DNA from 2 places in the Mesorhizobium sp. M0243 genome. Region 2 is predicted to be linked to the other one. Evidence: riboswitches for the same ligand, from Rfam matches in the RefSeq annotation. Region 2 holds a riboswitch; the other holds the start of a gene.
The links. A riboswitch is a leader RNA that binds a small molecule or an ion and turns the genes downstream of it on or off. The one in region 2 is predicted to bind S-adenosylmethionine.
Positions count from the first base shown of each region.

Region 1 (4,696 bases), on a different contig from region 2:
CATCGAGGCGATGATGGCGTCGAATTTCTTCGCCTGCAAAGCGGGAATGATGCCGTCCCAGTCCTGCGTGACGATCTCGCATTCGACCTTCATCTGCGCGCACAGCGCATTGGCGATGTCGATGTCGAAGCCTTCGACCTTGCCGTCAGCGGTAATGGTGTTGAACGGCGGATAGGCGCCCTCGGTGCCGATCTTGATTTTCTCCTGCGCCTGCGAAAGCGAGCCGGCCGCCATCACCAGCATGGCAGCGCCTGCTGCCGATATGATCCATTTTGAAATCTGCATTTTCTTGGTTCCCCTTGAACGCCGGCATCTTGACGGGCGGCAAGGCAGCCAAGCATGGCGCGCCGGTACAGGCAAGTATTTTGCCTTGGGGCAATGAGGTCAGCGCGCGGCGCGGAAATGCTTGGACAGCTTCAGGCCCTGCGCCTGGTAGTTGGAGCCGAGATCGGTGCCGTAGAGGGCCTGCGGCCGCTTCAGCATGTGTTCGTAGACCAGCCGGCCGACGATCTGGCCATGGTCGAGAATGAACGGCACTTCATGACTGCGCACTTCCAGCACCGCCCGGCTGCCCGTGCCGCCAGACGCGGAATGGCCAAAGCCCGGATCGAAGAAGCCGGCATAGTGGACGCGGAACTCGCCGACCAGCGGATCGAAGGGCGTCATCTCGGCGGCGTAGAGCGGCGGCACATGCACCGCCTCCTGGCTGACGAGGATGTAGAACTCGTCGGGGTCGAGCACCAGTTCGCCGGCGCCGCTCTTGTGGATCGGCTCCCAGAAGTCGACGACTTCCTGGGCCGCGCGCTTGTCGACATCGACGAGGCCGGTGTGATGCTTGCCGCGATAGCCGACCAGACCGTTTTGGTCGCCGTTGAGGTCAATCGACAGCGCGATGCCGCCGCCGGAAATATTCGGCGGCTCGGTGGCGACCAGCGTCTGCGCGCGATGCAGGTCGTGCAGCTCGGCTTCCGAGAGCAGCGCATTGCCGGTGCGGAAGCGTATCTGCGACAGGCGCGAGCCGGTGCGCACGACGATCGGGAAGGTGCGGGGGCTGACTTCCAGAAAGAGCGGGCCATGATAGCCGGCAGCGATCTTGTCGAACTCGTGGCCGCGATCGGTCATGACCCGGGTAAAGATGTCGAGCCGCCCGGTCGAGCTCTTCGGATTGGCCGAGGCCGAAATGTCCGCCGGCAGCGCCAGGCTTTCAAGCAAGGGCACGATATAGACGCAGCCGGTCTCCAGCACCGCGCCCTCGGCAAGATTGATCTCGTGCAGCTGCAGCCGGTCGAGTTTTTCCGAGACCTTGTGGTTGGGGCCGGGCAGGAAGGAGGCCCGCACCCGCCAGGCCTTGTCGCCGAGCCTGAGATCAAGGCTGGCCGGCTGGATCTGGTCGGCGTCGAGCGCACGCGCCGACTTCAGCGCGCCGGACTGGAACAGCGCCGAAATGTCCTGATCGGGAAGAATGCCTGTCTGCCGCAAGGCTCCACTCCTAGGTCAGACGTTTTTCTTGTCGCAGGTTCTTGTCGCAAAACCGTGGAACACTTTTGCGGAACCTGCTTGGTACAAACCTCTTAATGAAGCCGGCAATTGACGCAAGCGCGGCGCGGGTCTAAAGGGTCGTTATCCCGTGGTGATTTGGCCGGTCGGCTTGCAGCCACGTTAAACAAGTCGCTAAAGGACCGTCGGGCCGCAAGGCCGTATGGACCGGTTGCGACTTTCGCGGCCGGTTTTTTTGTGTCTGGAAGAAAAGCGATGAGCACCAAGAAGCACAACTGGAAGCCTCAGACGGCACTCGTGCACAGCGGAACGCTGCGTTCCGGTTTCGGCGAAACGTCGGAAGCGATTTACCTGACCCAGGGCTATGTCTACGAAACGGCACAGGCCGCCGAAGCCCGTTTCAAGGGCGAGGAGCCAGGCTTCATCTATTCGCGCTACGCCAATCCGACCGTCGACATGTTCGAGAAGCGCATGTGCGCCCTCGAAGGCGCCGAAGATGCCCGCGCCACCGCCTCCGGCATGGCCGCGGTGACGGCCGCCCTTCTGTGCAGCGCCAAGGCCGGCGACCACATCGTGGCGGCGCGTGCGCTGTTCGGATCCTGCCGCTGGGTGGTCGAGACGCTGGCGCCGAGATACGGCATCGAGGCGACGCTGGTCGACGGCACGGATATCGCCAATTGGGAAAAGGCGGTCAAGCCGAACACCAAGCTGTTCTTCCTGGAAAGCCCGACCAATCCGACGCTGGAAGTGGTCGATATCGCCGCTGTCGCTTCGCTTGCCAATTCGATCGGCGCAAGGCTGATCGTCGACAATGTCTTCGCCACGCCCCTGCAGCAGAAGCCCTTGCAGCTCGGCGCCCATATCGTCGTCTATTCGGCGACCAAGCACATAGACGGCCAGGGGCGCTGTCTCGGCGGCGTGATCCTGTCGGACAAGAAGTGGATCGACGAGAACCTGCACGATTATTTCCGCCATACCGGCCCAAGCCTGTCGCCCTTCAACGCCTGGACGCTGCTGAAAGGCCTGGAAACACTGCCGCTGCGCGTGCGCCAGCAGACGGAAAGCGCGGGCAGGATCGCGGATTTCCTGGCCGAACGGCCGGAAATCGCCCGCGTCATCTATCCCGGCCGCGCCGACCACCCGCAGGCCGATATCGTCAAGAAGCAGATGTCGGGCGGCTCGACGCTGATCTGCCTGGACGTCAAGGGCGGCAAGCAGGCGGCCTTCGCCTTGCAGAACGCGCTCGACATCGTCTTGATCTCCAACAATCTCGGCGATGCCAAGAGCCTGATCACCCACCCGGCGACGACGACGCACAAGAATCTGAGCGACGAGGCGCGCGCCGAGCTCGGCATCGGGCCGGGCACGCTCCGGCTGTCGGTCGGGCTGGAAGACACCGACGATCTGCTTGAGGACATCGCGCAGGCGCTGAAGGCCAGGTAGGACCTTCAGGCGCCGGACGGCGTCTCCTCCAGTTCGGCCGTCTTGGTGCCGATGGTCATCGCGTTGCCGCGCCAGTCGACGGCGCCGCCAAGCCAGCCGCGCGCCCACAGCGCTGGCAGGATCAGGTCGCGCATCATGATCGCGGCCACCATGCGTGGCGACAGGTACCAGCCCTTGGACCAGGCCAGCGCGCACTCGGGAAGGTAGAAGGCTACCAGCACTGCAAGGGCGGTTGCCCAGAGGCTGAAGCCCGCACTGGCCGCGGCAATCAGCGCAAGCACCAGCGGCACCACGGCGCCGGTCAGGATTTCGGGTGCGAAGAACAGCGGGAAAGTGACGCGGCGCAGGCGCGCCCAACGGGCCTGACGCGACCAGATCTCGTCAAAAGAGCGCCGGCCAAGCGGCTGCTCGAAGGGGGCGGCGACGAGATTGACGCGCAGGCCGAGACCGTTCACCAGCTTGGTCGCGGCGGCATCCTCCGCGATCTCGGCGGCCAGCGCGCGGATGCCGCCATTGGCGTCGAGCATCGGCTTGTTCCAGAGCATGCTCTTGCCCTGGGCAAAGCCAAGGCCGAGCGCATCGCCGGCGTATTGCCAGCGCGCCTGCAGCGTGTTGAGGAAAGCGCATTCGACCTCGGCCCAGAAGCCGGCCGGCCGCGAGCCAATCGGCGTCGAGCAGACAAGGCCGGTGCCGGGCCGCCAGGCAGCCATCAGATGCTGGACGTAGTCCCTCGGCATCAGCACGTTGGAATCGGCCAGGACGACCCAGTCGTGCCGCGCCGCCTCCCAGCCCTTGACGCAATTGTTGAGTTTCGGATTGGCGCTGATGCGGTCGTCGCCGACAAGCAGCCGGGCCGGCACTTTCGAAAACCGGACGATCGTCCTGTTTATCAATTTGACCACCGGATCGTCGGCATGGGCGACGCAGAAAATCAACTCGTAGCACGGCCAGTCGAGCGAGAAGGCGCGCTCCAGCGTCTCCTGCGTGAACGGCTCGACGCCGCGCGACGGCACGACGATCGACACCGGCCGTGGCTTGCCGGCCGGCGCGGCAATGGCGCGGCGCCGTTTCAGACGCGAAGCGGCGAGCACGATGCTGGCGAGATTTGAGAGAATGAGGGCAGTTGAAAGCGTGGCGGCTATGAGAGTGAGTTCCATCGAAATCCGGTCACTCCAGGAAAACCGGTCCGCCAGAACAATCTGGCTGGCATGACGACCGATTCAACAATTCGACAGAGCGCCCGAGTCGCGCGGCACTGGTCGGCGCACACCATCATTGTCATGTGTCACTTAAATGACATTCTTTGCCGCCACCTGCGGTTCCGTCCGCAATGACAGGACGCGCACCGTTGACCAGCCCGCGTGGAGCGCCGAAAGTTCGACCTAGAGCCTGTTCCATCCCGATTGAACCGGGATGGGGCTCTATCTCTGTTTCTTTGAGCATGATCTTTTCTGAAAACCGGTTCCCACTTTTCAGGATCATGCTCTAGATTGTTTTGGAGCCGCTTATGTATAGCGCCGTCACGCGCAACATCGAAGTGCAGGTCAGGCCGTTCTATCTGGAGGACCGTTCGGATCCCTCGGAGAACCGCTATGTCTGGGGCTATCAGATAACGATCGACAATCAGTCGGACGATTTCGTGCAGCTTCTGTCGCGCTATTGGCACATCACCGACGGCACCGGCCGGGTCGAGGAAGTGCGTGGCCCCGGCGTGGTCGGCGACCAGCCCGAACTCAATCCCGGCGACAGCTACCAG
Region 1 is NZ_JAMYSF010000001.1:255,090-259,785, reverse strand. Features, by position in the region: gene NKJ11_RS01195 (ABC transporter substrate-binding protein) at 1-285, opposite strand, end outside; gene NKJ11_RS01190 (2'-deoxycytidine 5'-triphosphate deaminase) at 385-1,479, opposite strand; SAM riboswitch at 1,618-1,695, shown strand; gene NKJ11_RS01185 (O-succinylhomoserine sulfhydrylase) at 1,753-2,940, shown strand; gene NKJ11_RS01180 (ceramide glucosyltransferase) at 2,946-4,097, opposite strand; gene NKJ11_RS01175 (hypothetical protein) at 4,219-4,422, opposite strand; gene apaG (Co2+/Mg2+ efflux facilitator ApaG/CorD) at 4,448-4,696, shown strand, end outside.
Region 1: another riboswitch for S-adenosylmethionine. It lies ahead of NKJ11_RS01185 (O-succinylhomoserine sulfhydrylase); the one in region 2 lies ahead of metX (homoserine O-acetyltransferase MetX).

Region 2 (4,696 bases):
GGCAGAGGGCGCCTACGAAAGAGATACATGGCGATCAATATTACCGTTTCAGCAAGAACACTGCCTGCTGGCCGAAGAAGTTCCAGAACCACCACGGCATCGACAGGCCGATCTTCTGGCCGGCGGCGTCGAGAGCGGTTGCCTTCTCGACGGTCGCGCCGAGCTCGTCGCACAGATTGACGAAGTCGCGGATGGTGCAGAAATGGATGTTGGGCGTGTCGTACCAGGAATAGGGCAGGTCCTTGGTCACCGGCATGCGGCCCTGGATGAACAGCGACAGGCGCACCCGCCAGTGGCCGAAATTGGGGAAGGACACGATGGCGCGGTTGCCGATCCTGAGCAGTTCGTCGAGCACCAGCTTCGGGTTGCGGGTGGCCTGCAGGGTCTGCGACAGGACGACGAAGTCAAAGCCCTTGTCGGGATAGAATTCGAGATCCTTGTCGGCATCGCCCTGGATGACCGAGAGGCCTCGCGCCACGCATTCATTGACGCCGCGCTGCGACAGCTCAAGTCCACGGCCGTCGACCTGCTTGGTGTCCTGCAGCAATTCGAGCAGCGAGCCGTCGCCCGAACCGACATCGAGCACGCGCGACTGTGGCGGGATGAGGTTGGCGACGACTTCTAGGTCGACGCGCTGGTCGCGGTTGACGCTCATGGCTTCGCCTCCTGCCTGGCGCATGATCTCGATCCGAAAAGCCTGCAATTTTTCGGGGTCATGCGCTGAGCCCTCTCGCCCGGGCCGCCGAGCCGATGAAGCCGTTTATGGCGGCAAACAGTTCCGGCTCGTCGAGCAGGAATGCGTCGTGGCCGCGGTCGGTTTCGATCTCGACGAAGGATACCGATGCGCCGGCGGCGTTGAGCGCATGCACGATCGAGCGGCTCTCCTCGGTCGGAAACAGCCAGTCCGAGGTGAAAGACACCAGGCAGAAGCGGGTTTTCGTTCCGGCGAAGGCATCGGCCAACCGGCCGCCATGGTCGGCGGCAAGGTCGAAATAGTCCATCGACCGCGTCATGTAGAGGTAGGAGTTGGCGTCGAAGCGATCGACGAAGGTCATGCCCTGATGGCGCAGATAGCTTTCGATCTGGAAGTCGGCGTCGAAGCCGAAGGTCAGCGCTTCGCGATCCTGCAAATTGCGGCCGAATTTCCGGTGCAGCGCGGCTTCCGACAGATAGGTGATGTGGGCGGCCATGCGTGCCACCGCCAAGCCCTTTTCCGGGCGTTTGCCGTGCTCGAAATATTTGCCGCCATGCCAGTCCGGATCGGCCATGACAGCCTGCCGGCCGACCTCATGAAAGGCGATGTTCTGCGAAGAATGGCGCGCGCCGGTGGCGATCGGCAGCGCCGAGAAGACGCGCTCCGGATAGCTCGATGCCCATTCCAGCACCTGCATGCCGCCCATAGAGCCGCCGAGCACGCAGAACAGCTTTTCGATGCCGAAATGGTCAATCAGCATCTGCTGCGCCCGCACCATGTCGCGGATGGTGATAATGGGCAGGTCAAGCCCATAGGGCTTGTCGGTGGCGGGATTGGTCGAGGCCGGACCGGTGGACCCAAGGCAACCACCGATGACGTTGGAGCAGATGACGAAGAAGCGATTGGTGTCGATGATCTTGCCGGGGCCGATCAACACTTCCCACCAGCCAGGCTTGCCGGTCACCGGATTGGTGCTGGCGACGTGCTGGTCTCCGGTCAGTGCATGGCAGACGAGGATGGCGTTGGAGCGGGCATCGTTCAGCGTGCCGTAGGTCTGGTAGGCGATCTGGAACGGTGACAGCAGCGTGCCGGCGTCCAGCTTGAGCGGCTTGTCGGATCCAAAACGCAAAACCGGGCTCGACGGTTGGTCGACCTCGTTGTTGGTTTTGCGGGCACGCAGAACGGCCATGACATCCATCTCACACTTTGAGCCCACGCATCGCGCTTGTCGAAAGTCGATGCCGATCCGGGTGTCCGGCCGGCGCGGACAACAAAAAACCGGCATTGCGGTTGCAAAGCCGGTTACAGGATGCAAACGGCCCTTTAGCAAGTTGTTTAACGTGGCTGCAAGCCGACCGGCCAAATCACCACGGAAGTCCGCTCCCCTTCTAGGGCTGTGGCGCGCCGGCGTCAACGGCCAGCCTTGGGCGGTGGCTGTCGCCTCTCGACATTGCAGGCCACGGCTTGTATTTCCGCTGCGGCTTCCCTCAGGAAGCGTTCTCGACGGATTTTGCGACATGAGCCAGACACCGGACCAGGCACGTCCAACCCCGCGCGCGGGCATCATGGACATAGACGCCTATGTGCCGGGCAAGAGCACGGCGCCCGCGGGCGTCGCCAAGGTTCACAAGCTGTCCTCGAACGAGAATCCGCTAGGGCCCTCGCCGAAAGCGATCGAAGCCGCGCGCGAGATTGCCGGAAAGCTCGACGTCTATCCAGATGGCACCGCCAGGCGGCTGCGCGAAGCGATCGCCGAGGTGCATGGTCTCAACCCGCAGAACATCATTTGCTCCAACGGCTCCGACGAGATCCTCGGCCTGCTGGCGCAGACTTATCTGGCGCCCGGCGACGAGGCTGTCATCACCGAACACGCCTTCATGGTCTACAAGATCTACATCCAGTCGGCAGGTGCCGTTCCGGTGACGATCAAGGAAAGAGACGAGCGCGCCGATATCGACGCCATCCTCGCAGCCGTCACGCCGCGCACCAAGATCGTGTTCCTGGCCAATCCCAACAATCCGACCGGCACCTATGTGCCTTTCCAGGAGGTGCGCCGCCTGCATGCCGGCCTGCCCAGGCACGTGCTTCTGGTGCTAGACGCGGCCTATGCCGAATATGTCCGCCGCAACGACTATGAGGCCGGCATCGAGCTGGTCGGTGCTGCCCAGAACGTGGTGATGACCCGTACCTTCTCCAAGATCGGCCTCGGCGGAGCGCGGATCGGCTGGATGTATGCGCCGATGCATATCGTCGACGCCATCAACCGCGTGCGGGGTCCCTTCAACGTCAATGCGACGGCGATCGAGGCCGGTATCGCAGCCATCCGCGACCGCGCCCATGTCGAGCGCAGCGTGGCGCACAACGAGACCTGGCTGGCCTGGCTGAGCGAGGAATTCACAAAGCTCGGGCTGCGGGTAACGCCGAGCGTCGGCAATTTCGTCCTCGTTCATTTTCCTGACGATCAGAAGCATTCGGCGGCGGCGGCGGACGACTATCTGACGGCGCGCGGCTATATATTGCGGCGCGTTTCGGGCTATGGCTTTCCCAACGCGTTGCGCATGACCGTCGGCACCGAAGAAGCCAATCGCGGCGTTGTCGCCGCTCTCACGACATTTCTGAAAAGCTAGAACGCCATGACATCACCGATGTTTGAAAAGATCGCGCTGGTCGGCATCGGCCTGATCGGCTCGTCGCTGGCCCGCGTCATCCGCCGCGAGGGGCTGGCCCGTCACGTGGCCATATCAACGCGCAGTGCGGCGACGCTGGCGCGAGCCGAGGAACTCGGGCTCGGCGATAGCTATACCACCGATGCGAAAGAGGCGGTCCGCGATGCCGACCTAGTCGTCATTTCGGTGCCGGTCGGCTCATCCGGCGCGGTGGCCGAGGAAATCGCGCCGGCGCTGAAGAAGGGCGCGATCCTCACCGATGTCGGCTCGACCAAGGCGTCTGTCATCGCGCAGATGCAGCCTTATGTCCCTGAAGGCGTCCATTTCATTCCCGGCCACCCGCTGGCGGGCACGGAAAAATCCGGCCCCGACGCCGGCTTCGCCGACCTGTTCGACAATCGCTGGTGCATCTTCACGCCGCTGCCCGATACCGACGCGGACGCGCTGGAGCGGCTGTCGGAGTTCTGGCGCCGCTGCGGCGCCAACATCGATACCATGGACCCGCAGCATCACGACATGACGCTGGCCATCGTCTCGCACCTGCCGCACATCATCGCCTACAACATCGTCGGCACCGCCGACGATCTGCAGTCGGTGACCAAGTCCGAAGTGATCAAATATTCGGCTTCCGGCTTCCGCGACTTCACGCGTCTTGCCGCTTCCGATCCGACCATGTGGCGGGATGTGTGCCTGCACAACAAGGACGCCATCCTCGAAATGCTGGCGCGGTTCTCGGAAGATCTGGCGTCCCTGCAACGCGCGATCCGCTGGGGGGACGGCGAAAAACTCTTCGACCTGTTCACCCGCACCCGCGCTGTGCGCCGCTCGATCATCGAGGCCGGCCAGGACATCGACGTGCCCGATTTCGGTCGCCAGGCCGTCGAGCATCCCGCGAAGGGCTAAGTCAGTTTCAGGCTGGCCAGGTCTGCGCAACCATGGCCAGCGTCTCGGCCCGGTTCGGCGCACCAAGCCTGCCGCCGAAGCGCAGGCATTTGAGCGCGGCGGCCGCACTGGCAAAGCGCAAAGCCTGCTCGACCGGCATGGCTTCCGCCAGCCCGACGGCGAAGGCGCCGTGAAAGACATCGCCGGCGGCCAATGTGTCGATCGCCTTGATCTTCGGTGCCGCGACATGGCGCACGCAGCCTGCGCGACGGTCGTGCCACCAACTGCCCGCCGCGCCGCCTGTCACTGCGACAAAAGCGTCGGTGCGGCTGGCGAGATCGGCGCAAGCCGTTTCTGGATCGAGCGCCTGGCCGCAGACAATGCGCGCCGCCGTTTCCGAAGCGACGATGTGCGTGGCGAGCGGCAACAGCTGTTCCAGGATCTGCAACGGTGC
Region 2 is NZ_JAMYSF010000019.1:88,808-93,503, reverse strand. Features, by position in the region: gene NKJ11_RS22925 (Stf0 family sulfotransferase) at 1-92, opposite strand, end outside; gene metW (methionine biosynthesis protein MetW) at 41-655, opposite strand; gene metX (homoserine O-acetyltransferase MetX) at 714-1,883, opposite strand; SAM riboswitch at 1,998-2,075, opposite strand; gene hisC (histidinol-phosphate transaminase) at 2,212-3,321, shown strand; gene NKJ11_RS22905 (prephenate/arogenate dehydrogenase family protein) at 3,328-4,263, shown strand; gene NKJ11_RS22900 (sugar kinase) at 4,271-4,696, opposite strand, start outside.